Regions from separate parts of the Teredinibacter haidensis genome, predicted to be linked through region 1. Evidence: predicted binding sites of a transcription regulator. Region 1 holds the regulator's gene; each other region holds the start of a gene.
The links. The regulator FliA, encoded in region 1, starts transcription of late flagellar genes. The targets are predictions, from matches to a motif close to TAAAGTTATNNNNNNNNCGGCCGATANCC.
Positions count from the first base shown of each region.

Region 2: pomA (flagellar motor protein PomA) is a predicted target of FliA. The motif match lies at 2,036-2,064, and genes of this name have one in related genera.
Region 3: H5715_RS06555 (DUF5610 domain-containing protein) is a predicted target of FliA. The motif match lies at 5,222-5,250, and genes of this name have one in related genera.

Region 1 covers NZ_CP060084.1:2,330,693-2,341,556, forward strand. The annotation lists gene H5715_RS08995 (chemotaxis protein CheA) at 1-591, opposite strand, end outside; gene H5715_RS09000 (protein phosphatase CheZ) at 669-1,463, opposite strand; gene cheY (chemotaxis response regulator CheY) at 1,483-1,869, opposite strand; gene H5715_RS09010 (RNA polymerase sigma factor FliA) at 2,037-2,762, opposite strand; gene H5715_RS09015 (MinD/ParA family protein) at 2,866-3,693, opposite strand; gene flhF (flagellar biosynthesis GTPase FlhF) at 3,769-5,247, opposite strand; gene flhA (flagellar biosynthesis protein FlhA) at 5,281-7,515, opposite strand; gene H5715_RS09030 (tetratricopeptide repeat protein) at 7,737-8,948, shown strand; gene flhB (flagellar biosynthesis protein FlhB) at 9,009-10,142, opposite strand; gene fliR (flagellar biosynthetic protein FliR) at 10,165-10,864, opposite strand, start outside.
Region 2 covers NZ_CP060084.1:2,841,129-2,851,992, forward strand. The annotation lists gene H5715_RS11215 (PilZ domain-containing protein) at 1-107, opposite strand, end outside; gene H5715_RS11220 (flagellar motor protein MotB) at 107-1,093, opposite strand; gene pomA (flagellar motor protein PomA) at 1,112-1,873, opposite strand; gene H5715_RS11230 (exodeoxyribonuclease VII small subunit) at 2,157-2,405, shown strand; gene H5715_RS11235 (polyprenyl synthetase family protein) at 2,408-3,310, shown strand; gene hisI (phosphoribosyl-AMP cyclohydrolase) at 3,377-3,769, shown strand; gene H5715_RS11245 (phosphoribosyl-ATP diphosphatase) at 3,766-4,098, shown strand; gene tatA (twin-arginine translocase TatA/TatE family subunit) at 4,134-4,409, shown strand; gene tatB (Sec-independent protein translocase protein TatB) at 4,455-4,877, shown strand; gene tatC (twin-arginine translocase subunit TatC) at 4,874-5,635, shown strand; gene H5715_RS11265 (DNA-3-methyladenine glycosylase I) at 5,649-6,236, opposite strand; gene pip (prolyl aminopeptidase) at 6,368-7,339, shown strand; gene H5715_RS11275 (ATP-binding protein) at 7,434-8,723, opposite strand; gene H5715_RS11280 (response regulator) at 8,733-9,422, opposite strand; gene H5715_RS11285 (DUF3019 domain-containing protein) at 9,422-9,844, opposite strand; gene H5715_RS11290 (MipA/OmpV family protein) at 9,891-10,864, opposite strand, start outside.
Region 3 covers NZ_CP060084.1:1,670,569-1,681,432, reverse strand. The annotation lists gene H5715_RS06580 (ArnT family glycosyltransferase) at 1-1,097, opposite strand, end outside; gene H5715_RS06575 (glycosyltransferase family 2 protein) at 1,175-2,176, opposite strand; gene H5715_RS06570 (lysylphosphatidylglycerol synthase transmembrane domain-containing protein) at 2,192-3,076, opposite strand; gene H5715_RS06565 (PP2C family protein-serine/threonine phosphatase) at 3,179-3,952, opposite strand; gene H5715_RS06560 (FHA domain-containing protein) at 4,298-5,185, shown strand; gene H5715_RS06555 (DUF5610 domain-containing protein) at 5,287-6,714, shown strand; gene H5715_RS06550 (glutaredoxin family protein) at 6,776-7,009, shown strand; gene H5715_RS06545 (alpha-ketoglutarate-dependent dioxygenase AlkB family protein) at 6,984-7,649, shown strand; gene H5715_RS06540 (response regulator) at 7,929-8,582, shown strand; gene uvrC (excinuclease ABC subunit UvrC) at 8,583-10,448, shown strand; gene pgsA (CDP-diacylglycerol--glycerol-3-phosphate 3-phosphatidyltransferase) at 10,563-10,864, shown strand, end outside.

The DNA of each region.
Region 1 (10,864 bases):
TTCAAATTCATCTTCAGAAATTTCTTCAGAACCGGAAGATGCTACCGGCGCGGATGCCGGCTTCGTTTCTTTAGTCTCGCCGGTGATCGCATCGAGAAAACCTTCAAATTCATCATCGGTGATGTCGATATCACCGCTTCCACTCGCGACCGGCTCCGCACGATCCTCTACCGCTGGAGTCGGCTCGACCACAGCAAGATCTTCACCGGAGACAAGCCTTTCAAGAGCATTAATCAGCAGTGGATCTGCGGGCTCGGGAGTTTCCCGAGCAGACACCTGAGCAAACTGAGCATTTACCGCATCCAAAGCCTGGAGTACAACATCCATCAGCTCTGGGGTCACTTCCCGCTGGCCGTTGCGCAAAATATCGAATAAATTTTCAGTTACATGGCAGCAATCCACCATCGAATTTAACTGCAGAAAACCCGCCCCACCCTTTACCGTGTGAAAACCGCGAAAAATGGCATTGAGCAAATCCCGGTCGTCAGGCTTCTGCTCAAGGTCTACTAACTGTTCAGATAGCAGCTCGATTATTTCTCCAGCTTCGACAAGGAAGTCCTGTAGGATATCTTCATCTTCGCCAAATGCCATTCAATGCTCCTTTAAACCGGCGGTCATTTCCGACCGGTTAACTGTCTATTACACACGTTTAGATTCCAATGATGGACCTAAAACCCCAAACTCGATAACAGGTCATCTACATCGTCCTGCCCCGAAACCACATCATCGCGTCTGTCTGCATGAATTTGTGGCCCTTCGGCTACACTATTGTTCTTTTCTGGGAGACTTTGTTTATCACTCCCTTCGCTCGCCATGCCGGTAACCTGCTCCACCTGACCGGCAATACGCATCAAATTAACCAGCTCATCTTCTACATCGGTGACCAGACTAATCACCTTTTTTAATACCTGCCCGGTCAGATCCTGGAAGCCCTGCTCCAGAATAATATCCTGCAGGGATTTGTTTAGCTGCACAGTACCTTCTTCCATTTGGTCAAGAAAATCGCCCATCTGGTTATACAGTTCTTTAAATTCTTCCTTGGAAATTTCCCGACGCTTTAAACGGTGCCATTCATCGCGTAAACGCGTTGCTTCCTGCCCTAGATTCATCGCGATAGGGGCAACAGCTTCAACTTTATCCATCGTTTTATCAGCCGCTTCCTGCGTCATTCTAATAACGTAGTTAAGTCGACTGGAGGCATCCCGAATTTCCGATTGATTGATTTCGGGAGGCTCGGCTTCTAAATCGGCATCAACATTGAAGTTAACGATTGCATTATGCAGCGCCCGGGTGAGCTGGCCGACACTGGTAAAAATATGTTTATCTCTGGCTTCAACTAACCCGTGTATAAGCGCGGAAGCTTCACCGTAGTTGTCGCTTTGGAGCTTCTCCACAAGGCGAGTAGAGCATTCCTCTAACTGCGACAAAAATTCCTCATTGTGGGAATGTTCATTTATATCCATTGACTGATCCGCCTGGCTGCTAGCCCTCTACGCGCTCAAAAATCTTATCGATTTTTTCTTTTAATACCTGTGCTGTAAACGGTTTAACAACGTAACCGTTTACGCCAGCCTGGGCGGCTTCAATAATTTGATCCCGTTTGGCTTCTGCCGTAACCATTAGCACTGGTAGGCTCACCAGCTTCGCATCAGCCCTGACTTCTTTGAGCAGGTCGATACCGGTCATTCCTGGCATATTCCAGTCGGTAACTAAAAAATCAAAATCGCCACTGCGCAGCATTGGCAATGCCGTTGTACCGTCATCAGCTTCCTGGGTGTTAGTAAACCCAAGGTCGCGAAGTAAATTTTTGATGATGCGCCTCATTGTCGAAAAGTCGTCAACAATCAGGATTTTCATGTTTTTGTCCAATTCAACCTCCGTTACCCAAATGTGTTTCTTGGCAATCTGCTAGTTATCGTATGTTCCAATAGCTTTGATGCCATAGTAATTTTTAGAATCTCTGGTTAAGTTTAGTCGTAGATTACAAGTCGGCCAGTTTAAGTGACATATTTTTGGCAATACCTTGATCTCACACTTTAATCATTCCGGTGCCAATCTGTAAGCCTGGAACGCAATCGCAACGCCGCCTGACTATGTATCTGGCTCACCCTTGATTCTGACACCCCCAAGACCTGACCTATCTCTTTAAGATTTAGCTCTTGATCATAATAGAGTGATAGCACAAGCTGCTCTCGCTCAGGTAAATCTCGTATCGCCTTTGCCAGCGCCGCCTGAAGTGCTCCGCGCTGCGCGCCCTCTGCCGGCCCCAGAAGAGCTTCACTTAGCTCTGGCTGGCTGAGGCGAGACTCGTCGTCTTCGTAAGTTTCTTCCAAACTGAATAAGCGTGTGGAGGTACTGTCGCGCAGAATGCTGTGGTACTCATCAAGCGACATGTCTAATTCTTGTGCAATTTCGCCATCTTTGGCATCGCGCCCCAAGCGCGATTCCAGCCTGGTTATTGCCTCGGATACCCGTCGTGTATTTCGGTGCACGGAGCGTGGCGCCCAGTCGCCCCGGCGCATTTCATCAACGATGGCCCCGCGAATACGAATTCCCGCATAGGTTTCAAAACTTGCGCCTTTAGTAGCGTCGTATTTTTGTGACGCCTCCAGCAGCCCCACCATTCCAGCCTGAATAAGGTCATCCACCTGAACACTGGAAGGCATGCGAGCCATGATGTGGTACGCAATACGGCTGACCAAGTGCAAATAATCTTCGACCTTGATTTGGGGTACCGCTTCCTGCGTTTGCTCATATACCATTAAATTATCTACCGCGGTAACTGACATAAAACATACGCAAATAATAATGTGAAATTTCTGTTAGGGGTGGGCGACCACTGGGGCTTACCATTGGGAAACGTTCCTAATACCCACTGACATCAGCGGTAAGTAAGCGCTCCAAAAAGAATTCCAAATGGCCTCGTGCGCTGGCTTGCACCGGCCACTGGTCTATTTTTTGAGCCATTGCCCGCACGGCATTCGCTGCTTTCGATCGTGGGGCAAACTGAATAAGTGGTTGGCGTTTCTGTACCGCTTTGCGAACGTTTTCGTCGAAAGGCACATTTCCAAGGTATTGCAGCGAAGCATCTAAAAATCGCTCACAAACAGCATTTAACTTATTAAATAAGTTAATGCCTTCCTGGTTGCTGCGGGTCATATTGGCAATTACGCGAAAACGAAAAACACCGTGATCAACATTGAGGATCTTGATAAGTGCATAGGCATCGGTAATGGACGATGGCTCGTCGCAAACAACAATGATGGCCTCTTGCGCAGCACGTACGAAACTCACAACGGTATCGGAAATACCGGCGGCGGTATCAATTACCAAAACATCCATCTGTTCGCTCAATTCATTAAACGCGTAGATCAATGCCGCATGTTCTTGCGGTGACAGCGCCGTCATTTGCTGCACACCTGAAGACGCCGGTACAACTTTTACACCGCCGGGACCGTTTAATAAAACGTCTCTTAGCGTTTTACTGCCATCGAGCACATCGGCAATGGTGTAGCGAGCCTGTAACCCCAGCAATACGTCAACATTGGCCAATCCTAGATCGGCATCCATTAACACAACCCGGCGGTTTAGCTCGGCCAACGCAACGCTGAGGTTAACCGACATATTGGTTTTGCCTACACCACCCTTGCCGCCGGTAACAGCAATTACTTTAATTGGTCGGTTAGCACTCATACGGTTGTTTACTCGTTTAGAACTTGGCTCCACCAAGTATAGATGACGTTTTTCACGCTGCAGCCCTTGCACCGATTAACCTCCATTAAAAGCGGAAATTGGTTGTTCTGTAGTCGTTTTTAACAATCCAACGGCCGCAGCGACTAATTGATGACCACTGGCACAGCGGATGTCTTTGGGGATTTCCTGTCCATCGGTGGTATAGGCGACAGGAAGTTGTCGCTCCAGTACAACACTGATGGCTTCACCCAGGCTCGCCGACTCATCAAGCTTGGTAAGAACGCAGGCATCAACACCATGCTGCGAGTTATAGGCGTGGGTAGAGGCCTTCATGGTTTGAACCTGACTGTTGCACGCCATAACCAGCACTCGCTTAATAGCTGCACAGGTATCTAGCTTGCGCAGCTGATCCTTGAGCATAGGGTCTCCATGGCGAAAGCCTGCGGTATCGACCAGAATCAAAGGGAACTGGCGCAAGGAGGAGAGAATGGTGACAAGACTGTTTTCTCCGTCCACAGCGCGTACAGGAACGTTCAGGATCCGACCCAGCGAACGCAGCTGATCGTAAGCTCCCACCCGGTAGGTATCGGTTGTTACCAGTGCCACTTTCCCCGGCCCGTGTTCAAGCACGTAGCGTGCGGCTAGCTTGGCGATGGTGGTGGTTTTACCCACACCGGTCTGCCCGACGAAGGCGAAAATTCCACCCTGCTGGATAATATCGCCGCCAGCAACAGGAATATCTTTGGCCAACCGCGCCATACAGTCACGCCAAGCTTTACTCACTTTGCTGTGATGCCCGCACTCTTGTATCAACCGCTGGCCCAGACTTTCGGGTATTCCCAAGCGATTCATATGCTCGTGTAAAACAGTGAACCCCGCGGGTAATTTAATTTGTGAAGGTATTTCCAAAGGCTGCTCGCGTTGTGTCATTCTCCACAGCTGCTGCTCCAGAATCATACGCATATCCGCCAGTTCGCTCTGCAGGGTTTCCAAACGTTCATCCTGTTCAGAACCACTATTTTCTACTGGCTGGACTGCTGCACGCGCTGCGGCTACAGGTCGCGGCCGCATTTCTGGCTGCGGCTGTACGCTTGCAGGCTCGGCATAGCGCTGAGGCGTGGGCAGCTCGCTAATAGGTCTTTCGCTTTCTTTAGCGCGACGTTTCGCATCCAGCATACGCTCACGAGCACGCTCAATTTCCTGGGCAATTTTTGCGCCACGACCGATAGGGGCCTGGTTAGGCTCGTTCGATTCAACGCGACCGGAATACTGCGCAGCGGCACGATCTACTTCGGCTTGAGCATGCCAGGCCGAATCACTTTCCATCGCCCGATCCAGATCAGCATCGAAGTGACTGCCAAATTCCCGTCGCACATCGATACCCCGTGTGGGTAAATCCGGCTCCATGGAGGTGACAACTTCCACGCCTCCGGCAACTTTTTGGCTGGAAAGTATAACGGCCTCTGCCCCCATCTCTTCTCGCACAAGATCCAATGCCCTGCGCATGGTGGGCGCAACAAATCGCTTAACCAGATTATTGCCTGTAGCTTGCATGGTGTCTCTCCTGCTGGGTTAAACCTTAGGGGTTTAACCGCTTAGTACTTCGCCGCCAACACTGACGTCTATGGTGATTTGCTTGTTATCCGGCACTTCGTTGTAGGCCAGCACACGCATATCGGGAATATTAAATCGAACAAACTGGGCCATCATTGAACGTATGGGAGCCGCAACTAACAGCACAATAGATTTTCCGCCGCTTTCCTGTTTTCGCGCTGCGGCTACCAGGGCATTGTTCATACGTTCGGCCAACTGTGGTTCCAGTAGCGCCCCTTCATCGGCGCCAGTTTTTTGTGCCTGTAGTACCGACTGTAGCAACAATTGTTCCAGGGCTGGATCAAAGGTGATCACGGGGAGTTCAAGATCGGCACCGACAATACCTTGGACGATTTGACGCGCCAGTGATGCACGAGCAATGGCGGTGAGCGAGGCGGTATCGTGATTTTTACTGCCGTGCGCCGCCAACGCTTCTGCAATGGTTCGCATATCCCGAACGGGCACCTGTTCACGTAACAATGTTTGCAGTACTTTTAACAACTGGTTGATGGATATCGTATTGGGAACCAGCTCTTCAACCAACTTAGGTGATTTATCTGCTAGTAGATCCAGCCACTTCTGTACATCCTCGTGGCCGATCAGTTCGTGGGTATGGCTTTGAATGATTTGATTAAGATGAGTGGCAGCTACGGTACTTGCATCTACCACGGTGTAACCTAAGGTTTGCGCCTTATCTTTCTGGCTTTCATCGATCCATACCGCCTCCAACCCAAAGGCCGGATCCTGGGTAACGGTTCCTTCCAACTTACCAAAAACTTGCCCTGGGTTAATTGCCAGGGAGCGATCTGGATAGACCTCACCTTCGCCGACACTTACGCCCATTAAAGTGATGCGATAGGCACTGGGCATCAGGTCCAGATTATCGCGAATATGAACTGCGGGAATCAGAAAACCCAAATCTTGAGAAAGCTTTTTTCGCACACCCTTTATACGCCCAAGCAGCTCGCCGTTTTGCGTTTTATCAACCAAGGGGATCAGCCGGTACCCCACTTCCAGACCGATAATGTCGACGGGTGTAACATCGTCCCAGCTAACCTCAGTAGGCTCTTCGGTTAAGACTGAACCTGCTGGTGATGGTAGGCCTGCGGGCCCAGAAATTGTTGGAGGAAGATCTCCTCGGTTCGGCATAGCTCCCGGTGCGCCGTGCTGAAACCCGCCCTCTTCCACCACCTCGATTTGCTGTTGTTTGAAGTGAATATAATAAGCAATAGCGCCACAAATCGCCGCGAGACTAATAAACGCAACGTGGGGCATTCCGGGTATGGCACCCATAATAAATAGAATACAGGCGGTGACGGCCATAGCCTTGGGAGACGCAAACATTTGCGACAGCACCTGTCGATTCATATCCTCCGAGCTGTTAACCCGTGTCACCATTATGGCGGCGGCAGTGGACAGTAGCAGTGAAGGAATTTGTGCGACAAGACCATCACCAATAGTTAGCAGGACGTATTTTTGCAGTGCATCCTGAAACTCCAAAGAATGCTGAGCCACACCCACTATCAGACCACCGATGATGTTAATAATGAGGATTAAAATACCTGCGACGGAATCACCACGAACAAATTTACTGGCACCGTCCATCGCACCATAAAAATCCGCTTCCGCAGCCACATCGGCTCGGCGGGTGCGCGCCTCATCCTGATCGATAACGCCCGCATTCAAGTCCGCATCGATAGCCATTTGCTTACCGGGCATGGCGTCGAGAGTAAAGCGCGCGCTCACCTCAGAAACACGCCCGGCACCTTTGGTAACCACAACAAAGTTGATAATGATCAGGATGATAAAGACCACCAAACCAACGGCGTAGTTACCACCAATAACCACTTCACCAAAAGACTGAATCACTTTACCTGCAGCATCCCCACCTTTATGCCCCTCCAGCAATACCACGCGGGTGGAGGCCACATTCAAAGCCAACCGCAACAGGGTGGCGATCAATACGATGGTGGGGAAAACGGCAAAATCCAGAGGCCTGAGGCTATATACCGCCACAAGCAGAACCACAATGGAAAGCGCGATATTGAACGAGAAAAACACATCGAGTAGAAAAGCCGGCAATGGCAGGGTCATCATCCCCAGCAGCATTAACAGCAAAATGGGTACGCTTAGATTTCCACGGCCAATACTTCGCAAATTATCGACTGTACCCTGGCCCGTAACGCTTCCGGGTAAGGACTTAAGATGTGAAAAAAAGGGCTCTGCCATAAAGATCCAATGCGTCGGAATTCTGTCGTTTAGCTTACGTACCAAGGCTAATGGCAAGAACCGTTCCGGTTTGGAAATGGCAGATCAAACAGTTTATCCCTCGTCCATTACAGGCTAAATACACGTCACAACTCTGTCGTATATTTGTAACAATTCGCAGCCAAAGGGTGCTATTATTTAGCTGTTGGGGTAGTGCAATTATCATCAAAATGAGGCCTGCCATGATCAATACATCCGTTTACCGTTGCGCCACTTTTAGCCTTATACTGGCCCTAGCGTTCTTTGCGGTTCCGACTGTACTCGCTACGAATGATATTATTTCAGTCACAGAACCGAATCCGGACAACCTTTACCAGCAACTAACGGCCGTACCCTCACCAATCCCCAACCAATCTCTCGATCTTTCAACCCTACCAAAAATTGAGGACGTTGATTTACTCGCGATCGATGATGAAATAAAACAAATTCTGGATTTAGAGATCAGGCCCATTCACAGCAAAAGTGAAAAAGCTCGTCAACTTCACCGCCTGCTGTTCCACCCCATGTACCTGGGCATTACTTATAACTACGGTAAGACGCTGACAGCCCAGCAAGCGTATAACGCAGGCACAGGTAACTGCCTCTCTCACGCCAGCTTATATTTAGCAGCCGCCCGCTATGTGGGTTTGAATGCGCAATTTCAAATTGTGGATGTCCCGCGGGACTGGCTAGACAGGAAGGACTTTTATGTTGTTCCCGGACATATCAATGTCAAGGTCTCGATCCCCAATAATACGGTTATTGTTGAATTTGCTGACGCGTACTCAGCCATTCGAACAAAATTACTAAAATCCGAGCGCATATCAGAACATCAGGCACTGGCCGAGTACTACAACAATATCGGCATGGAATACATGGAGAAAAAGGATTACGCAACAGCCATTGCCTATATGCATAAATCCACAAAAACCTATAGAAAAGTCGGCTCTGTATGGTCTAACCTCGGCGTTGCATACAAAATTAGCGGGCACCTGAAGCTGGCTCAAGATGCCTATGAAAAAGGACTTAAGTACGACAAGCGCAACCCCTCGATTATCAACAATATCTACATTCTCTATCAGCAAACAGGTCAGATGGCTAAGGCTGAAAAGCTGGCGAAAAAAGTCGAAGGCTACAGCAAGACAAACCCGTATTACCTGGAGAAACTCGCAGGTTCCGATATGTCTATGGGCAACTACAAGCATGCCGTTCGTTTACTGAGAAAAGCCGTACATATCAAAGAAGATGAGCCTAAGTTTTATTTGGCTATGGCTTTTGCTTACCATCAGTTGGGTGAGTACGAAAAAAGTATAAGCTCCGTAACGCTGGCCCAGAAGCACTCTGTGAGCCAGGCCGAATATGATCGTTATGGACACAAACTCAATGTGTTGCGCAGCTACCAGGCGGGGCTATAAGCGGCGAAAGCCGCTAAAAAACAATAGCATGATTACTCGCCGCTTTAAGTTCCTCCACTTTTAGTAGTGGCTCATATCTTTGGGAACATCTATTTTACGGGGATGTTGCGGCCTTTCCCCCTGTCCTTTTCTGAACTCGCGCAGCTGAAAAATGTATGCCAATACTTGGGCAACAGCCACGTATAAACCCGCCGGTATTTCCTCATCCAAGTCCGTTGTGTTGTAGATAGCTCGCGCTAACAATGGCGCCTCTACAAATTCGATTTTCTTTTCTTTTGCGACTTCACGAATTTTCAAGGCCATAAAGTCAACTCCCTTCGCCAACAATATGGGGGTTTGCATTGTCTCTGGGTTATATTTAAGCGCAATGGAATAGTGCGTTGGGTTGGTAATCACTACATCTGCATCGGGTACAGAAGCCATCATTCTCGATTGGGCAATCTGCTGCTGCATTTGCCGAATCTTCCCTTTCACCTCAGGCTTTCCTTCGGAATCTTTCATCTCGTCTTTAATGTCCTGCCGGGACATTTTCAACTTTTTGGCGTGATCCCATATCTGAAAGGGAATATCCACCATCGCAATAATAATGGTGGCGGAGGAAAGAAAAACTGCAGCCCATAAGCTCAGCGTAACCGAGTGAATAATGCCCTGCTCTATACCCTCATTTGCCAAGCCTAGGAGCGCGTCCTGCATCGACTTTAACAACACAAAAGCAACCCCTACAACCACCAATATTTTACCGATTGCCTTTACCAGCTCGATCAGTGACTTGGCGGAAAACATCCGTCCCAGCCCCTTTATAGGGTCCATACGATCGAGTTTCGGCGCTAGGGATTTCGTACTAAACAACCAACCGCCCAAAGCAACCGGCCCGGCAATCGCAGCGACAAGAACGATAGAAAAAAATGGGATCAAGCCCAGAAAAGCCTGCCAAAAGGACGCGCCCAGCTGGGCAAACATAAATTCTGTATCGAATATAGATTCTCGACTCATCTGGAAATTCATGCGAATAATGGTCATCATTTTGCCTGCAAGCAAACTGCCAAAAAACACTAGGCCCAGAGTACCTGCTAACAAAACAGCCGTTGTTGTTAATTCCTTCGACCGGGGAACCTGCCCCTCTTCCCGAGCTTTATCCAGCTTTTTCGGCGTTGCTTCTTCCGTTTTTTCCTGCGAGCTATCGTCGTCTGCCATCGCTATCGGTCCACCCGCCCCGTTAGAGTTTAAGCATTCGACTAACCGCGTCGAACCCAAACACCATGGTGTTATTGAAGATATCGATAAAATTCGACAACCCCACCCAAATCAACAACAAGCCGCACATTAGCGTAAACGGAAAACCCACCGCAAAAATATTTAGCTGCGGAGCTGCACGGCTCATAACACCAAATGCCATATTCACAAATAGTAGCGATGTTAGTACCGGCAACGCCAGTACAAGCGCTGATGCAAACATCCAACTAGCGAGGTTGACTATCTGCATAAAAACACTGGGCTGCAAATAGAAATGACCCGGCTGCAGTGTTTGAAAGCTTTCTACAATTAAAGAGATTAAAACTAAGTGCCCATCGACGGAGACAAAAATTAGTGTTGTCAACATTAAGAAAAATTGGGAAACAACGGTAGTTTGTACACCGTTGGTGGGATCGTTCATAGAGGCGAAACCAAGGCCCATTTTCATGGCCATATATTGCCCGCACAATACAAACATTTGAAAAAATATTTGAAAACTGAAGCCAACGACCACGCCAACCAACACCTCCTGAACAATAAATCCGAGGGCCTGTAGACTAAGCAAAGGTACTTGCGGTATAGCCGGTATAAAGGGCGCAACGCAAATGCTAACCAGTACCGCCAGCACCAAACGAACTCTGGCATTGACAATACGAGAGCCGATTACCGGCATGACCATAAAC
Region 2 (10,864 bases), 510 kb from region 1:
GACGCGTCTTCCTCCTGCAGAGGATCGTGGTGAGAGTGTTGCAACACCTCGTAACCAATACCCACAGTTTCATCAATACGAAAATATCGCCGCCGCTCATCGTGCATTAGAAAATCTCTTCAGGTTCCAGATCGAACAAATATTCCGGAGCAATATCCAGCTCTCGCAGTATATCGGCCCCCTCTTTATCATCTTTCAAAAGCTTCAAGTCTTCTTCTTCCAGCTCGTTTTCCAGCCCCTGTTTTACTAGAATTTCTACCCGTCGATTGCGAGCACGGTTTTCGGCTGAATCGTTAGGGGCAAGAGGAACCGTATCGGCAAAGCCCGATATTTCAAAACGTCTTTCCGCTACATCTCCACCCACCATAAGTTCATGGGCGACAGAAACAGCGCGCGAAGATGATAACTCCCAGTTAGAGCGAAAGCGACTCGTGCGAATGGGTACATCGTCGGTGTGCCCCTGGACTTCGATCTTGCCTTTTTTAAGCGCAAGTACTGCACGCACCTCCCGCATAACGTCCCTGTAGGATGGAGCCATATCAGCGGAGCCTGAAATGAAAGACCCCTTTTCTCGAATACGAATAATGATAAGTCGCCCACGGGTTTCAATCTCTACCTGCCCGGCAGCTATCTGTTCGTGCAGCGCTCCCGCCAACTCGTAAGCATCCTCTTCTGTTTGTTTTAGCAACTCTTCAAGCTGCTGCTTAACCCGCAGCTTTACTCCGGCATCATAGCCCTCATCCCCCTGTTCGATATCGAACTCCTCCACACAGTACTGCTCCATCGACATTTCAGTAATGTCCTGTGTCTTCTGCCAGATCTCATTGATGGGCGTCGGCTCTGGGCGACCGGGGCTAAACTCCTGGGCAATAATGCTGGTCCCCTTAGGGATATCCGTGACGCTCAGCTTGTTTTGCACGCCGAAAGCCTGAGCCATAGAGCCAGCCAAGCGTTTGAACTTCATTGCATCCATTTCAGAAAACGACAATAGCAGTACGAAGAAGCACATTAGCAACGACATTAAGTCAGCGAAAGTAGCAATCCAGGGCGGTAGCCCCGGTTTACATTTGCAGTCGTCCTCTTCATCGCTCATGATTCAATCACCGGAATTTTACTCTGCGCCTTCAACAACACGTTTTCCCTCGGGTAAATAGTTACGCAGCATCGAGTCGATTACTCTCGGGTTTTGCCCACCCTGAATAGCCAGCAACGCATCGATAACGAGGCTTTTGATCATCGCCTCCTCTCCAGCACGCAGTTTTAATTTATCCGAAATAGGACCACACATAGCGTTGGCTATCACCGCGCCATAAAGCGTCGTTAGCAGAGCCACAGCCATAGCCGGGCCAATTGACTTGGGGTCATCCATATTCGCCAACATGGCAACCAAACCGATGAGGGTACCAATCATCCCCATCGCAGGTGCCATTTCGGCCATGGCAGCAAAAATGGAGGAACCAATTTCATGGCGTTCGGCAGCTTTATTTTTATCAATGGATAGCAGCGTTTTTACTACGTCGGGATCATGACCATCCACGAGTAACTGAATACCCCGCTGGAGAAAATCACTGCTCACTTCTTTACCCTCCAACGAGAGCAGGCCTCCCTTTCTGGCCTCGTCCGCCAACGACACAATTTCATCAATCAATTCGTTCGGGTCGGGTAGCTTGGTCGAAAAGCTTTTTCCCGCGACACCTACTGCCCCCAGAAACTGCCCAAGCCCGTATTTCGCCATAACTGCGAAAACTGTCCCCCCCACCACGATGACCAGCGATGGACCATTGACAAACATACCCAGCTCGCCACTCATCAACATGGAAACCACAATCAGTGCCAGTGCACCAACGAGCCCCACTATCGTTGCTAAATCCACAGAGTTATCCTCTCAAGGTTATAACTAGGCACTTTATGGTCCTGCAGGCCAATCAGGTGCTTATTACTTACTTCTAGTCTAGACACAATTCGCCTAAGGAGTAGGGTTATTATCCATACTTTGTTATGAATGACCCTGCTCTTTTGTCCCATCCCAAAAGATAGTTATCGGCCTCTAACCCGATTGTTTTAATCGTACGAAACACATCAGTTGAGCATTGACCCCCCTAGCTTGCTCAGGTATGTTTGCGCCAAACACCGCAGGCTCCAGAGGCACAATTAACGTGGCGACGAAAAAAACACCGAATTTTGAGAAATCTTTAGAGGATCTAGAAACCCTAGTATCGAAGCTAGAAAGCGGCGATCTGTCACTGGAAGACTCCCTAAAAACCTTTGAGCAGGGTATTAAGCTAACCCGTAACTGCCAAACCGCGTTGCAGGAAGCAGAGCAGAAAGTAGCGATACTGTTGCAGCAGGATAACGGCGAGCACAGCAGCGAACCTTTCGAGCTGGAAAGCAAGGCCGCAGAATAGGCATGGCGGACCTACAAGCATTTATGGCGCAGCAACAGTCGCGCACATCGAAACGATTACTCGATAGTCTTTCTGGTGAGTTTATATCCCCCAATGCCACTGAAGCCGATAACCAGCTTCTAGATGCCATGCGCTACAGCCTGCTTAATGGAGGCAAGCGCATTCGCCCAGTACTAGTTACCGCCGCCGCCCACGCCCTAGCAGAACCAAACGCCGCCACCGACACCTACGCAGCAGCCATAGAATGCATTCACGCCTACAGCCTGATCCACGACGACCTTCCAGCGATGGACAACGACAAGCTGCGCAGAGGCAAACCCACCTGCCATATTGCCTTCGGTGAAGCGACGGCAATCTTGGCGGGCGATGCGCTTCAGTGCCACGCGTTCGAACTGATTACCAGTAACAATGATATCGGTTCAGCGCAGGCCATAGCGGCACTTAAAGTACTTGCCGAGGCCTCCGGTGCAAAGGGAATGGTACTGGGCCAAGCCATTGATCTGGCCTCGGTTGAAAAAGCTCTTGCCCTACAACAACTACAGCTCATGCACCACCACAAAACCGGTGCTTTGATCGAAGCGTCCGTGGTGCTGGGTGGCATTTCCGTCAATGCCAGCGATGAACAACTACGAAAGCTAAAAGTCTACGCCAAAGCCATAGGCCTGGCTTTTCAGGTTAAGGACGATATTCTGGATGTAACCGCCGATACCGCCACTCTGGGCAAGCAACAGGGCGCCGACGCGGAACGCAACAAACCCACCTATGTTTCTTTATTGGGGCTTGAAGGTGCGATAGAAAAGGCTCAAGCTCTGCGGAATGAAGCATTGGAGGCTCTCAGCCCCTTCAACCAGGGCGCCCGTTATTTACGGCAATTGGCGCACTATATTGTTGACCGGGATCACTAGCTGATACGCCGCGACTCAACCCTCGCCCTAAACCCGGTATGCTTACCCTTTTTTAAAGAGCCCCCCATGACAGACAGCCAAGCATTTCTCGATGACATCACCTGGACAACAGAGGGGCTGGTACCGGCCATTGCGCAGGATGCCGCTACGGGAGAAATATTGATGATGGCCTGGATGAACCGAGAAGCCCTGGCGCTTACCGCAGAAAATGGCGTTGCCGTATACTGGTCGCGCTCGCGAAAAAAATTATGGCGCAAAGGTGAAAGTTCTGGCCATACGCAAAAGGTAAAAGAAGTTAAACTCGACTGTGACGCAGATGTTATTATTCTTGTCATCGAGCAACTGGGCGGTATCGCCTGCCATACGGGCCGACGTTCGTGTTTTTACCGAACACTAAAAGATGGTCAGTGGCAAGAAAACTCCGCTGTTATTAAAGACCCTAAAGAGATTTATTCATGAGCGACGTATTAGCTGCACTCGACAATGTACTGGCGGAGCGGAAAGCACAAGCCAACCCAGAAGCGTCCTATGTCGCTCAACTACACTACAAAGGGCTGAATAAAATTCTGGAAAAGGTCGGAGAGGAATGTACAGAAACCCTGATCGCCGCAAAAGATGTTGCCACCGATGGCACAACCGATAAACTGGTTTACGAAACTGCCGATTTATGGTTTCACTCCATGGTTATGCTCTCTCACCTCGGTGTCGGCTCATCCGATGTACTTAAAGAACTGGCCCGTCGTTTCGATCTCTCCGGGCTAGAAGAAAAAGCCAGCAGAGCTGGTTAACCCATTCATTAAACGATAAACACAGGTAACCTGTTATGGGCTTAGGTGGCATTAGCATTTGGCAACTTCTGATTGTTCTTGTAATTGTACTTTTACTGTTTGGCACCAAGCGGCTGCGCGGTCTTGGTGGCGACTTGGGTGGCGCTATCAAAGGCTTTAAAAAGGCCGTCAGCGACGACGACAAACAGGATGCGGATGCGGATGCGGATGCGGATGCGGATGCGAAAAAAGTAGAAACGAACGATTCCACTGTCAACGAAACCAAAACCAGAGAAAAACCCGAGAAAACTGAGAAGACCGAGAGCAAATAGAGTAGCGGCTTGTCAAAACGAGCCTAATGCACAGAGTTAATAGATATGTTCGATATGGGTTTTCTGGAAATCATGGTGATCGTCGTTATTGGGCTGGTGGTAATAGGCCCGGAGCGCCTGCCCGGTGCCATAAAAACTTGTGCCATCTGGATAAGTGTCGTACGCCGCAATATTACCGCTGCCCGCACAGAATTTGAAAAGCAGATTGGGGCCGATGATATTCGCCGCGAAATTCATAACGAGCAGGTATTGTCCTCGTTGCGAGCGGCCAAGGCAAAAAAAGACGAGCTGCAACAACAAATCCTTGGCGACCAACAAGCTCAGTCACCAGCAACAGGGGACGCTGGCGCTACCGTAGAGCATTCTGAAGGCGAAACCGCACCAACAACGGGGGAAGCTGGCGCAATGGCAGAGAGCTCCCAAGACGACACCGAACCAAGAGCGGATAAAAAAACCTCGAATATATGAGTTTATCAAAAGAAGAAACACTTCAAGAGCAACCGATGGTGCAGCATTTAATCGAGCTGCGCTCCCGTCTGATACGTTGCTTCCTGGCCATATTTATTGTGTTTCTGGCGCTGTTCAGCTTTGCCAATAATATTTATGAGTTTGTCGCCCAACCGCTACAAGAGCTACTGCCGGAAAATAGCCATATGATTGCCACAGAAGTGGCATCACCCTTTTTAACCCCATTTAAACTTACCCTTTTCGCCGCATTTTTCATCAGTATTCCGTTTGTTTTTTATCAGATTTGGGCATTTATAGCCCCCGCACTCTATAAAAACGAAAGGAAGTTGGCGCTACCACTACTTACCTCCAGCATTATACTTTTTTATGCGGGAATGGCGTTCGCCTACTATGTCGTTTTTCCACTCGTATTCGGTTTCTTTACTGTTATCGGCCCAGAAAGCGTTGCCGTAATGACGGATATCAGCAAATATCAGGCCTTTGTAATAAAACTGTTTTTCGCTTTTGGCGCTGCATTTGAAATTCCCGTCGCCACGATATTACTGATAACATCAGGGATACTGTCCCCCGCTCAGCTCGCTAACAAACGCCCCTATGTTGTTGTCGGCTGTTTCGTTATTGGCATGTTACTAACCCCTCCCGATATTATTTCCCAGGCACTGCTAGCCTTCCCCATGTGGTGCCTTTTTGAACTCGGCATTTTCTTTGGGCGCTTCTTTACACCCGAAAAAAACACTGATTCATCAGCCGAATCCTAGCTTGCGTCGTCAGTCACTTACATTTAGCCAGCTTCGCGCATTTTTTGTGGCAGTGGCAGTCAACCATGTGGTCATTTACCATTCCTACGGCCTGCATAAACGCATACACAATCGTCGGCCCGACAAAATTAAACCCTGCTTTTTTTAACGCCTTACTCATCTGTTCTGCGGCAAGAGTTGTCGTAGGAATCTCCGCCATGGACAGCCACTGATTATTCAGGGGCTGTCCGTCGACAAATTGCCAAAGAAATTCAGAAAAGCTCTGTTCACCTTGCATAAGTTTTAGATAGGCCCGTGCATTTTGGCGAGCGCTGTTAATCTTTAAGCGGTTACGAACAATTCCGGGATCCAGCCGTAACCGTTCAAGCTTTTTATCGGTATAACGCGCCATTTTTTCGGGGTCAAATTGGTCGAATGCCCGGCGATACCCCTCCCGTTTACGCAGTATTGTAATCCATGACAATCCCGCTTGGGCGCCATCCAATATCAGCTTTTCAAACAGCTCACGACTATCTCGAATGGGGACGCCCCACTCATTGTCATGATAATCTACATACAGGGGGTCATCCCCACACCAACCACAACGCTTTACTTGCACCACTGTGACTCACCTCGTTTATTTCCTACGGATTGCGCATACAAAATCGCACGAACGGACTAGAATGAAAAGGAGCCTGCAAAAGATGGAACATGCTGGCTAGTCATTTAAGGATAAAAACAACAGGGGCCGTTATGCAAATTCTGTTTCCGGAAATAAAACCTTACGCTCGCCACAACTTGGCTGTGGATGATACTCACACTCTCTACCTTGAAGAGTGCGGCTCGCGTGATGGAATTCCGGTTCTCTTTGTGCACGGTGGCCCCGGCGCTGGCTGCAGCACCCAGGATCGGCGATTTTTCGACCCAGAAAGATACCGCATTATCCTCTTCGATCAACGTGGTGCCGGACGCTCTCAGCCTCACGCAGAGCTGGAAAATAATACCACTCAGCATTTAGTGTCGGATATAGAAGCTATTCGCGAATATCTCAATATTGACCAATGGGTGCTTTTTGGTGGATCCTGGGGCTCAACTCTTAGCTTACTCTATGCTCAATCCTACCCCGAGAAAGTTCTGGGCTTGGTACTGAGGGGGGTTTTCTTATGTCGAGAAAAAGACCTCACCTGGTTTTACCAACAGGGCGCGGATCGAATTTTCCCCGATTACTGGAAAGACTTCGTCCACCCCATCCCTGAAGCTGAACGCGGCAATATGATCGAAGCTTTCTACAGAAAGCTGACCGCCAGCAATGAAATTGCCAAAATGGCAGCAGCCAAAGCCTGGTCTATCTGGGAGGGCCGGTGCGCAACATTGCGACCAAACCCCGAAGTGGTAAACAGTTTTGCCGACCCGCACCTCGCCTTGTCATTGGCGAGAATTGAGGCTCATTACTTTATTCATCAGGCCTTTATTCAGCCCAACCAGATTCTCGAAAATATGGCCCGCCTGGAAAAAATCCCCGGTATCATTATTCATGGCCGCTACGATATGGTATGCCCGCTGGACAATGCTGTGGAAGTGCACCGATTATGGGAAGAAGCCGAACTTCATATTATTCGCGATGCGGGCCACTCGTCGCGAGAACCCAGTATTGTCGATGCCCTGGTAAAAGCCACCAACGATATGTCTCTGCGACTTTCGGGAGATGGGGATCACACATCTTAACGGACTAGCAGCTTTACTGAAAATATAAGCCGGGCGGGGCCATCAATCCATTTTAACGCCGCATTGACAACGCAGATAGCTTTTCAACAACCTGCTAGGGCAACTTATAGGGTTGCGGCCAACGCAGCTCAAAACGCGCACCGCCCCACTTCGACTCGGATACTTTGGCGCTGCCGTTATGCCACTCCATAATACGACTGACAATAGAGAGGCCCAACCCAAAGCCACTTTTGTCAAAATTAGTATTCATTCGTAAACGTACAAACGAATTGAAGATGCGCAAACGATCTTCTTCCGGCACGCCAGGGCCGTCATCATCAACAAAAACAATATAGTCTTTTTCGTCTGCATCTAGCGTAATGCGAATTTTTGAATGGGTGTAGCGCTGCGCATTAGAAACAATATTGTGTAGCGCCCTCTCCATTAAATACCATTCGCAGAAGACCTCCTGCTCACCCATTTTATTTCGCATTTCATGTTTAATGGCTGCCGCTTGACGACCGCAACTTTTCACAACATCACGAACGAGCGCACCGTAATCGCCAGGCTGTAGATTTAATTTGGTCACCCCTTGCTCGAAGCCAGCATAGGTAAGCAGCCCATTAATCAAGCCCTCCATTTCACCTACATCTTCGCGAATGCTTGCCAACTTTCTCCCCTGCACAACACGATCCTCAATATCGGCAGCCATTTCTATCGCAAATTTCATTCGCGCCAAAGGGGTACGTAGCTCGTGGGAAACCGCATAAGTCATTTCTTTATGCGTACCAATGAGTTCTCGTATACGCTCTGCCATTCGGTTGAATGACTGGGCAAGCTCATAAACTGTTGAGTGGGCGCCAATATTTACCTGAGATGGTACGCCGTCTTTACCCAAGCGCTGAGTTTGCCTTTGCAACAAACGCAAATCTTTGGATAGCGGCCAAACCCAGAAGAAAATAACTAACGCAATGGACAGATAAAAAATAACCAGGAGCAACAAATAGAAAAAGTCTCCTCTACCGCTATTGATTTCCTGGCGAATACTCACAATTTGATCACTGGCGCGCAGTCGTTTGTAGCTTACTAAAGTTGTTTCACTTTCACTTAGGGTAACAATATCCCCCAAAAGGATCTGCTGCCCCAAACCAGAACCGGCAAATTCATCGGTACGAAAAAGCTCGAATTTGAGTTCCGCCGTGTCGGCAAATATTTTTACCCGCTCCTGGTATTTCTCCTGTGGAACAGATTCAAGCTCACTTTCCAGCAACCGGAAGAGACCGCCTACATAGCTATTAACTTCCGGTTCTGAGTGGTAGGCCTGCCATAACTTATCAACGCCCCAACCAATACCAACAATGGAAAATACAATTAAAAAATACAGTGAGGCGAATGCACGATTCATAAAAAGGGGTTACCAGGCATCTGCGACAAAAAGATAACCTCTTCCCCAAACAGTTTTTAACCGTGAAGGATCATCAGAGCTATCACCCAATTTTTTTCGTAATTGCGAAACTCGCACATCAATGGTTCTATCCATACCATCATAGGGACGGCCATAAATAATATTAAACAGGTATTCCCGGCTCAGTACTTTTCCCGGCTGTTTCGCAAAAGTTAGCAACATATCAAATTCATGACTAGATAGGGCCACGATATCCCCACCGAGCTTGACCTCTCTGGAGGCCACAAAAATACCTAAAGCACCGAAGTGTATTTCCGCTTGTTCCTTTTCTTCTGGCTGCTGATAGCGACGTAACAGCGCACGAATACGCGCCAATAATACGCGTGGTTCTGCAGGCTTTATCACATAATCATCCGCGCCGTATTCCAAACCTGCCACCTGATCGGCATCGGAGTCTCGAGCCGTTAACATTAAAATAGGGCCATCGTAGCGCGGACGAATTTCTTTACAAATGGTTAAACCATCCTTCCCCGGAAGCATTACATCCAGAATAACAATATCCGGAGTTAAAGATTGCACCGCCCTCGGTACGGTGTGCCCAACCTCTTCAATAACGACCTGGAAACCATGACCTTCCAAATAGTCTTTTACAAGCTCTGCTAACCGCTTGTCGTCTTCAGCCAGTAATACCAAACTCATCAGAAAAAACTCCAGGGGTTTCGACGACCACGCCGATATTTTTTCTTATCGCGCATGACTTTGAATTCCGTTCTCGCTATTACGATTAGCTCATCTTCTGAGTCTCGCAGCTCAAACGCAATCGATTCATTGACAGAAATAGGTAAATCGACCTCACCAGTATTTACGTCCTGCCAACACTTAAGAATAAATCCATCTGCCGCTCGGTAAAGGCACAATGAGCGCTGTTGATCTGTCTTCCAGGTAATCTGTACAAACTCTTCGCACCGTTCCACCTGTTCATTCAACACACAGATTCTGGGCATGACGGAAAGCTCGGCAGAAATATTCGCCTCTTGAGAAAATGCGCTAACAGCCATGCACGACAAACAACTCAAAAACAATAACGGTAATACGGCCATTGCTTTTGTCCATTGTCCCATTGCCCCCCCATTAAACACCAGGCAACGATATTGGCTAATAACGAGGTTAAAAATGATAGACCGCTCCGAAATAAAGGGTTAAGACCGTATCTTCGTCTAGCAGAGGGCTGCGCTTAATTCCGGAAGCCAACCAGCGTTGATGGACGGTGGCCTGCCAGGACCAGTTTCCCGACATCCGCCGCCGCCAATCCAAGCGAATAAATGGAGAGATACCCGAGGAAGTCTTGTACGCCAAAATGGGGTCATCCACTTCCCCTTCTTCAATACCGTAGTAGTACTGCAGCAACTCCTGACTCTGCCAGGAAAAACCAGCGGCAAGCTCAAGACTCGCCTTAGCGATACGTGTTGATCTTGCAATAGCGGCCCTAACTTCCTGGCCATCGTGGACAGAGGAGACATCCTGGAGTAATTGTACACTGGCATCCCAGTGCGCGTTGTAGAAGGCATACTCAAACCCGGCTAAACCGGCTGTATCACGACTGTGCAGCAGGTCGATATCTGGGGGTTCGCGCCATTCCGGCGCTTTGGGGTTTATAGAAGGCGAGGCTACCGTGGGCTCAGGTTCGGGAGTTGGCACCTCATCTAGGATGAAATCCTCTCCATCTAACTGATATTCATCAGCTTTAAACGTGTCATTGGTAGACCCCAATATCGGGCCAGAGTCCAAAACCAACTCACCTAAATTGCGGCTCTTAAAGTAGATTTGATCAAAACCAATGGTTACGACGGCATTAACTTGATGCTCGCCCGAATTAAAAAAGGTATAACCAGCCGAATAGCCGTCAATAAAAAACCGATCACCGTAATAACGAACAGAAGGGAGTATAAAAAGAGGTAAATCATCGCCATCGATCAAAGGATTACTGCGCAGTCCAGCTCCCAACGCAATACTAAACTCCCACTCACCAACGGCGACGCAATCGGAACCGTCCTTTTCACAGCTATCACTCTCTGCCTGTACCATTGGAGCGGCAACAAGCCCACCCGCAATGATGGCTGTACGCATTACCGTGGCAATCG
Region 3 (10,864 bases), 660 kb from region 1:
ATGGCAATAAGTTGGGGAAGAACTACCAGTAGTGCCATAAATGCAATAGGGAAAAGCGTGGACCAGCGCCTTCTGTGGAACAATTTTTTCTGGCGCGCAAAAAGGATAATTAGTGGGACGCAACCGTTCAGTATGTAGTGTGGCAGCTGTGTTTTTGAAAGAGAAAAAATCACGAAAAACACGGCAAACCAAATAAGCAGATAACGGCTTAAAGGGTCAGACAACTGCTGTTTGATCGGCTTGAATACCCCTGCGAGCAACCCGGTATAGGGTAGGACGATAAGAGGTAAGGTCAGCAGGTAATAAAATATTGTTCCGCCGTGGCTTTCGCGTGTTGCGGAAAAACGCTTTAGATTGTGTTCAACAATAAAGCCCTCGAAGAAGCCATTGCCTTGTTCCATATAAACAGCAATTACCCAGGGCGCCACCGTGCCAATATAGACTAACCAGCCTAGTGGGTTTAGGTAGGCGAGGTAGAGCTTTTTATCTACTCTACTTGTGATAAAAAAGATCAACGAGGTCAACAGGGGAACGACAACGCCTACGGGCCCCTTGGTTAAGGTAGCCAGAGCCATCCATAAGTAAATGCGGAGAACGAGCGAGGTTTTCTGATATTTGGTGTAGCGCCAAATATCAAAAATAGCCATACATAAGAATACGTTGAGTGTGGCATCGGCTATGGCAGCGCGGGAAATTAAGGCAATCCAAAGTGAATTGACTAAAAACAATGCTGCAATAAGTCCACGGGTTCGGCCGACAAATTCACGTACAAAACTGAAAACGGCAAACGTCCACAGACAAGCCATAAGCGCCGAAGGCAATCGAAATGCCCATTCATTAAAACCAAATACGCTGACACTACTCGCTTGTAGCCAATAGAAGAAAATAGGCTTGTCGTATCGGGGCTCTCCATCAAGGTAGGTGGCGGAGAAAATACCGCTTTCCAGCATTTCCCGCGTCGCCTCTGTAAATGCACCTTCATCTAAATCGAATAGGGGTACGGAACCTAGCCCCAGGAAAAAACTCAGTGCAATACATGCGTACAGGGCGAGAGGTGAGGTCAAAAAACGTCGTAGTTGCTGGCTTAGATGGTGCACGGTTTGATTGCTTTTCCATATTGTAGATAGATAAAAGGCGGCTAATAGCCGCCAACATTGAATACTTGTTGGAGTACCTATTGGGGAGGTTCTTTTTCCGTTACTTTATCGTCAAGCTCAAAATTCAACGGCTGCCTTACTTTATAGCTACTCACATTGGTGGTTTGGAAAAATATTCGGCTTAGTATTTCCGATAGTACACCGGTGGTTAAAAATTGCAGGGATGCAATAATCATAATGCTGGCAATCAACAGCATCGGTCGCTCACCGATGTTTTCACCGAGAATAAACTTAACAAACATTAGGTGTGCCATCATGCCACCGCCAATGACCCCAACCCACAAACCAATAGAGCCAAAAAAGTGGCCCGGACGTGCTCGGAATTTCAGGAAGAAAAATACGGTAACCAAATCAATCAATACGCGGAAAGTCCGTGTAATGCCGTATTTAGATTCTCCAGCCATACGCGCTCGGTGGTTAACAACGGTTTGGCCTATGCGATGAGGAGGGCACACAGTTGCCATCCAAATGGGAATGAATCGGTGCATTTCGCCGTAGAGACGAATTTGTTTGACCACGTCTGCGCGGTAGACCTTCAAGCTACAACCGTAGTCATCTAGCTTTACGCCGCTTACGCGCTGAATAAGCTTGTTCGCAATGCGCGAGGGCAGCTTGCGGGAGACGGCTGCGTCCTTGCGGTTTTTACGCCAGCCTTGCAGCAGGTCCAGATCTTTTTCCAGCAGCTCTTCAACCAGGCGTGGAATATCGGCTGGGTCGTTTTGCAGGTCGCCATCCATCGTCGCGATGAGTTCTGTTTCAGCTGCATCAATGCCTGCTTGCATAGCCGCTGTCTGGCCGAAGTTACGCTGTAGCTCGATATGCTTAAAACGATCACCAAAAGATTGAACGCACTCATTAACGTTAACTGCTGTTTTGTCGCGGCTTCCGTCGTTTACCAGAATGACATGCCAGTCTCCAGCGTAGGGTTCCAGCGCTGACTTGAGTGCTTCAAACAGTGGTAGAACATTTTCTTCTTCGTTGTAAACCGGAATAACAACAGTAAGGCTTGGTAAATGCATAATAACGTGAAGACCTTATGTGGATGATGTTGGTGAGCGTTTGGACTCTAACAGAACAAAGCCTGCGATTCCCACGCAAATATTGATAATAAAGATGAACAGGTGGACATTGACCGCGGTTTTCACCAAGGGTTCTGATGCATATCCCAGCGGTAACAACGGCAGGGTAAAGGCAAGCTCAAAAGTCCCTGCGTTGGCAAAGCCTGTAATGGGCGAAAGTGCGCTGGCATCGGCAATGATAGTCGCAATCCATGCATGGTCAATGGGCAGATGACCAAGGGTCGAGGCTAGCAGGGCCAGGGCAAACAGTTTTACGCTCCAGATAACCACGCTGTAACAATATAAGGTTATCCATGTGCGCTGGTTTTCAATCAATGGCATGGCAAAGGCGATCTTTCCTACTCGTTTTCCCACTGCCTGTAAAAGATGCATCCCGAGTGGTAGAGAAACTACCAGGGCAATGGGGGCAATCACCGCATATTCGTCGAGCCAGAGGTTACCGGCAAAGAAAACGAGTAGGCACAGTAATACATGGGCATCGAACAGCCGAATCAGCAAGAGCGTTGCCATAGAGTATTTGATATCAATGTTGAGCTGGTGGCGACTGAGAGCCGGCAAAGCCAGCTCGCCGAGACGCATAGGTAATAGAAAACTCACCGTATTGTGCACTAGGCTTACCGCCAGTATTTTTCGAAAAGGGCTGGGCTGTAGCCGGTTGAACGCATAGTGGATTCGACCGACTCGGGCAATGTGGCTGAAAACCACAAAAAGAGCTCCACCAATAACAAAGGTGACTGGGACACCGTTCCAACGCGATAAAGTTTCAATCCAGCCGTAGGAGACGTGCACCCATATACCCAGCCCGACGACCATCGTGGTGGCAAAGAGAATTTTTAGCAAATTGGACGCTTTAGTGGGCATTAAATTGGCTGTAATTGCTTGAGCTAGCGGTTGCTGAAATAGCGGCGCTTTATACCACAGATAGGGTGCCTGGCGCACCGTTTAGGGGATAATTTTGCTCAGAGTACTCGTCGTACTGTGGACAAGTCGAGCCAGTCCGCCAGGATTGGAAATGACCTGTACGGTAATATTATCGCGGCCGCCGTTGTTTAGCGCTGCCCGAATAAGGGTTTCAGTCGTATCGTTTACAGACGTTGTTTTGTTGAGAATACTGGTTATTTCCGTATCTGTAACGGCATCTGTTAAGCCGTCACTGCATAAAATTACCCATTGTGGATTGTGCCACTTGGCCGTTACCAACCCTACATCGACCTGTTCAAGATCCGTAGATCCAAGGCACTGCGTAATAATATTTTTTTCCGGGTGATTGTGCATTTCCTCCGGCGTGATTACGCCTGAGTCGACCAGATATTGCACATAGGAGTGATCTCTTGTCAGCTGGCGTAACGATTTAGGGCGAGAGGGATAGTAGCTGTAGGCACGGCTATCGCCGACCCAGCCGATATCGTATTCACTGCCTCTTGAGTGCAAGGCCACGACGGTAGAGCCCATGCCCGAGCCACCAACACCGCGATTAGCGGCTTCTAGCACAGCCTTGTGGCTGAGCTGAATGGCGTCGGAAAGGCAAACGCCTTTCGATAACTGCTCTTGAATCGTTTCACAAACAATTGCGCTGGCCACCTCACCAGCGGCGTGGCCACCCATGCCATCTGCAACAACCCAGGCCCCAAGAAATGGCATGCTCAAGTAGCTGTCTTCGTTATTGCTACGTTGAAGGCCGACATCCGTGGCTGCGTGAAAGTGGGTTAGTGGCATTGTGTATTCGCTTGTTTGACCTGCATGCAACGTTTTTTCGCCAGATTAAAGCAAAATGGCAGGAGTGTCTTCGAATCCGTACTTAAAATCGCGTTATTGCAGTGATTTTTCTTGTCGGGCGGTAATTAACTCTTGTGACTATTGGTATTTGGAGTTCCAATCATAGTTTTGATTAATATCCAACGGTTGAGTAATTAGTACTGTAATATTTCCTGACACTAATAACGATTAGATCTAAACTGTTAAGAATCTTTATTTATGCTTCGATAATAGATAATACAATTAGAATTGTGAAAGTTCTTTTACACATCTTTACTCAACAGCCCACAACCTACGTTCACCTCTATGCTGCAACTTTGTTTTAAAGATAAAAATCTTAAACCCATCTGGTTAGTCGATCCCGAGTACAGTATCGGCTCCGAGATTGCCTGTGACCTTACCATTGCGGACGGTCATCTGCGTCCTCAGCATGCCAAAATAAATGTTGTCGATAATCAGGCAAAGATCACAAATCTGATCGGCGATCACCTGATTAAAGTCAACGGTGTGCCAGTAGAGCGGGCGCGTGTACTTAACCACGGGGATATTCTTAACTTGGGTTTCAAGGAAGCCACAATAGTAGATTCTAGAATACAAAAAGTTCAACAAAATCAAGATAGTACGGATGAAAGCTCGCAGTGGACATTAACTCCTGTTGGTACCGCTCTAGCCGGAAGGGAGTTTGTTATTCACGGCGTAGCGATTCTTGGGCGCGCCAAAGAATGTGATATCAGTCTCGGCATCGCGCATTTATCCCGTAAGCACGCACGTTTGAAAGAAAGCGAAAGAGGGCTGCTTGTCGAGGACCTGAAATCGGCAAACGGAACCTTCGTGAATGGTCAGCGCATTGAGAAGGCTGTATTGAAGCCTGGCGATCAGGTTCGATTCGATACCCTGTCTTTTCAGGTTTCTGGTCCCCAGCCAGATCTGGAATCTACAACCGTCAGACCTGTTCTGCGTGTTGCCGAGATGAAGGTGCGTCACACCCCTGGAGGAGTCGCTGACAAACCCGCCACGCACGGTATTGGTGAGTCTCGCTCCCATGTTCGTGCAAAGCTACCGCCACAGCATCCTGTTTATACGGGTGGCAATGGCAACGCAATATCCGAACAAGGTAAGGGTGGGAAGTTTGGCATGTGGCTCTTTCTCGCGGTAGCATTATGTGCCGCGGTTTGGTTTTACCTTCGTTATTAGTGTTAAAGCACAGCCTGCTTAAGAACCAAATACTATTGAAGTTAGCCCTCAGATGGCCGAAATGAGGGTTATAACTAAAGGATTGTATTTGGAGCCACCTAATGATCCACCTTCCGACTCAGTATACTGGCACTCCGCCCAGTCAAAGCGGCCATACCACAACGCAGATTTCCAGTACAACGGATCAAAGCACCACGGTGGAGGCTCAGAGTGAAGGTCGTACCACGACTATTAGTGCTCGCTTATCTACTTCCTATAGCTACACAGAAACGCGCTACACACCTGCGACGCCGCCTGGGCCGCCTGTCACCTACGGTGCACCGGTAACCACATCGGATCTCCGCTCCCCAACCCTTGGCGGTAGCGATGTGCAGGCCACGTCGAATGTTGCCGAGCCAACAAGTAGCGATAAAAGCCCCGGTGCCGCAACGATTCTCGCCTTTATCGAGCAGCGTATTGCCACAGACGTATCGGATGGCCTGCCGCAAGAAGAGCTGCAGTCGCGGCTGCAGGCCGGTTTCGAGGGTTTCAGGCAGGGATACAACGAGGCCATTCAGCAGCTCCAGGATATGGGACTGTACGAAGGTGACGTTAAACGCGCTGTTGAGCAAACCTTTAATCAGGTCGCTGCCGGGTTTGCTGAAATGGCAGACAAATACGGCCTTGAAAATCCTGCGGCAGATGTAGCTCTGTACGAACTAGAAAATATTGAAGCTCCGGCTACGGCATCGGCTTCCGATGCAGCGCCAACTGTGCCGAGCACCCCGTTAGAAGCGTTCCAGCCGCTGGTGGATGAACTCACCGGCAATCAGGAAGCTGAAACGCTGTCGGCGCTGATACAGCCAACGCAAGATTTTTACACACGTATGGACGAGGAGAAATCCGAGAGTAGGCAGTACAGCCTACGTTTAAGAACCAACGATGGTGATCTGGTTACTATAAACAGTTACGCCGACCAGGGTCAGCGAGAGCAGAGTGTTGGCACGGCATCGGGAACCTCGAGCCAGAAAGATAGCGCTGGTATGGAAGATTTCCGTATATCTGTTGATGGCGATTTGGATGCCGCAGAATTAAGCGCAATTAACGATCTGCTCGGTCAGTTGAGCGATATTGCCGACACCTTCTTTACCGGCGACGTCTACGAAGCCTATGAAAAGGCACTTGAAATTGGTTACGACAGCGATGAAATTGCGCGCTTTTCCCTAGATCTGACTCAGGTGGAATACAGTCGAATCGAGAGCACTTACGGTGCGGTTGCCAACGCTGAGAGTGATCAGCTGCGCGTTGGCAGCAGCAATCGGCACTACTCGCCCGAGGGGATTGATAACCGAGTGGCGCGAATGAGCGATTTTATTCAGCAATTGGAAAGCGTGCGCGAAGCGTCCAACCGCGTCGGTTTTCAGCCAGATCAACTACCTGAAATTTCGGAGTTTGCCGGCAGGGGCCGTTTTGGTGATCATCCACACTTCCCGCAATTCAAGCCGTTCATGGGGCAAATGTTCGGTGCATTAGGGCGATTGCACGCATAAGCAAACTGCTCCCGCCAGCCGTGGTGGTGTAAACTTGGTGCTTCACGAGGAACACACCACCATGCAAAGCCTGATTTTATATAGCACGCTTGGTTGCCACCTGTGCGACTTGGCAAAGAATGTTATCGCTAACTCTTGCAGCGCCCAGCCCGAGTGGGTGGATATTGCAGAAGATGAAGAGCTACTGGCATTGTACGGTACCCGCATTCCCGTCGTAAAAGCTCGCGAATCCAACCGGGAGATCGGTTGGCCCTTCGACGAAGCGCGTTTTGAACAGTGGTACAACACTCTCTAATCCCATGCAGGAAGACCTGTTTTCATCACAAACTGAGCAGCCCCAGGTTTTTGAATTGGGTGATAGCTGCAGGCTTGTTTACGTTAAAAACTGGCTACCTCAAGATGAGGCTCAGCACTTAATGGGGCAGTTGCGATCGCAGCTTCCCTGGCAGCAACCCTACATTACCGTAGCGGGTAAAAAAACGCGCATTCCACGCATGCAGTGTTGGTTTGGCGATAAGGGTGCGGCACTGCGCTATTCAGCCCAAACCTTTGAACCACTGCCCTGGGATAAGCGCCTGAGCACAATTAAAAATCGCCTTCAAGACACATTCCAGTCACCCTATAACAGCGTGTTAGCCAATTTGTACCGGGATGGTGCAGATGCAGTGGGTTGGCACGCCGACAACGAAAGAGAGCTGGGCTCAACACCGGTAATCGCGTCCGTAAGCCTAGGAGAGACTCGCAAATTCCTCATAAAACCAAGAGCTGGTGTGGACGGTAACCGATGCGAATTTTATTTGGGTTCGGGAGATGCATTGATTATGAGCGGCAACTTTCAGCGTAACTGGTTACATTCATTACCAAAAACTCGAAAACCTGTTGGTGAGCGGATAAATCTCACCTACCGAAATGTGCTGGTACAAAAAGAGGTATAACGTGTATTATGTAGTTATTCGCGCCAATCTGCTGCTGTTTTTGAGTTGAAGCAAACCCACTAATGCTTGGCTGATCATATCTCTCATTGAGGGGAGCATCGGTCATTATTAGACTAGGCATACATCGAGCTGAATGGTACATTGTCCCTTTAGGGTAAACCCAACGAAAGTAGGGCTCAGACTGGAGTTATCTGATCCAAAAAAAGCAACTACCTTAAAACCATAATAAGTCAGCGTGCTTAGATAGATTGGTCTGACATAAATACGGGGAGTGAATGGGTGACACGTATATTGGTCGCTGACGACCACGATTTAGTGCGTATGGGACTTGTACGCATGCTTGAAGATGTCGAAGGTTTTGAAGTCGTCGGTGAAGCTAAAACCGGTGAGCAGGCAGTTACACTTGCGCGGGAATTGTGCCCGGAGATCGTCTTGATGGACGTTAAAATGCCTGGGATCGGTGGAATGGAAGCTACTCGAAAAATACTGATCGCCTGCGATTCCACAAAAGTGATAGCAGTAACAGCCCTTTCCGACGATATGTTTCCAGAGCGCCTGATGAAAGCCGGGGCATCTGGTTATGTCACCAAGGGTTCTGGGTTCGACGAAATCGTTGACGCCGTTAATACGGTTTTGGCAGGTGATCTGTACATGAGCAGCAAGGTGGCTCAGCAGCTTGCATTACGGAATTTTACGGGTAACAAGGGCGATGTTTCCCCCTTCGAGAAACTGTCGGAGCGAGAGCTACAAACGGCCATCATGATTGCAAATGGCTCAAAGGTTCAGGAAATAGCTGATTCCTTTTGTGTTAGCCCCAAAACCGTTAACAGCTACCGCTACCGTATTTTCGACAAGCTGAGTATAAACAGTGACGTAGAGCTAGCCTTACTTGCGGTCAAACATAAAATTCTGGATGTAGATAGCCTCACCTAAATGGTTGACGACCAGCCCCCAACATCAAACCCTGATGCAAAAAAAATATTAGGGTTTGATCATAAAACCTTCCTGAAAAATCTCACAAGCAAGCCCGGCGTTTATCAAATGTATGATAAAAACGGGGCTATTCTTTACGTGGGTAAAGCAAAAAACCTTAAAAAGCGGGTATCCAGCTATTTCCGTGGCTCTGGCTTAACAACAAAAACCGTCGCACTCGTTAGCCGAATACACAATATCGAAATCACCGTTGCTCCCAGCGAGGCAGAAGCCCTTGTGCTGGAGCACAACTTAATAAAAGCACAAAAGCCACCGTTTAATATTTTATTAAGAGACGATAAATCCTTCCCCTATATTTATTTGTCCGACGGAGAAGATCATCCGCGCTTATCGTTGCATCGCGGCAGCAAAAAGAAACGAGGGCGCTATTTTGGGCCTTTCCCCAATGTCAGTGCGGTAAGGGAAAGCCTGAATTTTTTGCAGAAAGTATTTGGCGTTCGGCAGTGTGAGGACAGCGTCTACCGCAATCGCACGCGGCCGTGTTTACTGTATCAAATTGAACGTTGTTCCGGCCCCTGCGTTAATAAAATAAGCGATCACGATTACGCCGCAGATGTAGAGCAAACAGCGCTGTTTCTGGAAGGAAAAAACGATAACTTACACCAATCGTTAGTGACACTTATGGAACGTGCTTCGAGCGATTTACATTTCGAGCAGGCCGCCATTTACCGAGACCGAATTACCGCGTTGCGTCAGGTACAGGCACAGCAAGTTATGGAAGCGGGGCAGCGCAATATGGATATTATTGCCTGTGCTATCGCTCCGGGAGCGAGCTGTGTCCACCGGCTTTACGTTCGGCAGGGGCGGGTAGTGGGCAGTAAAAACTACTACCCCAAAAACAAACTAGACAATAGCGAAGCCGATATCTTAAGTGCTTTTGTCAGTCACTCCTACCTGGGGGATTCGGGTATGGATGTGCCTCCCTACGTGGTACTCAGCCATCCAATTCCCGACGCACAAGCACTGGCCGAAGCCATTGAACTACACAGCCATCGAAAGATCCAAATGACCGCCAATGTGCGCACCTATCGAGCCAAATGGCTGGTAATGGCAGAGCAGGCGGCAAAACTGAATTTACAGGCGCGACTCAATAGCGCCCATACACTGGAACAGCGTTACGAAGCACTGCAGGAAGCGTTAGCCGCCGATGAAACACCGGGGCGCATAGAGTGCTTCGATATCAGCCACAGCAGCGGCGAAAGTACAGTTGCCTCCTGTGTTGTTTTCGATCAAAACGGCCCCGTAAAGTCAGATTATCGCCGGTTTAATATCACTGACATCACCGCGGGCGATGATTACGCAGCAATGGAACAGGCACTCAATAGGCGATATTCGCGCTTACAGAAAGAGGGCAAACAACTCCCCGGGTTATTACTAATCGATGGTGGTAAAGGGCAGCTGAGCAAGGCCCGGCATGTGATGGCCGAACTGGGCATACAGGAAGTCGAACTGATTGGTGTCGCCAAAGGTACAACGCGTAAGCCCGGATTCGAAACCCTGATAAGAGCCGATGGCTCAGAGATGATTCTTGCCAGCGACAGTCCTGCGCTGCATCTAATACAACAGGTGAGGGACGAAGCCCACAGATTCGCCATTACAGGCCACAAACAAAGGCGAGACCAAAAGCGTCGCACCTCAACCCTGGAAAATATTCCCGGAATTGGCCCAAAACGAAGGAAAGAGCTACTCCAATTCTTTGGAGGTTTACAGGAGGTAATGAGGGCCAGTGCCGACGATCTCGCAAAAGTACCGAGTATTAGTAAAAAAATGGCGGAAGAGGTTTACACGTCGCTTCACAGTGAGTAACGTGCTCCCCGAAAACAAGCCCAAAAGATAGGGTTGTTTGATAAGTAAACGGGTTGGATTTAAAGCAACCCTACAGATATAGATTTACCTTCAGTCCAGGCGCCTAGATTTTTCATGTTCAATATAGCCAATCAGCTAACCCTCGTTCGTATTGTCTTTATCCCACTATTAGTGGCGATCTACTACTCACCGTTTGAGTGGCGCTTTCTGCTCTCAGCCGTCTTATTTGGACTTGCAGGTATCACCGATGCACTCGACGGATACATCGCCCGGAAGTACAACCTAACCACCCCCTTCGGAGCCTTTCTCGACCCCGTAGCAGACAAACTGATGGTGGCCGTTGCGCTAGCCCTATTAATAGAAAGCCATGCCGATATCTGGTTTACACTGCCCGCGACCGTCATTATTTGCCGAGA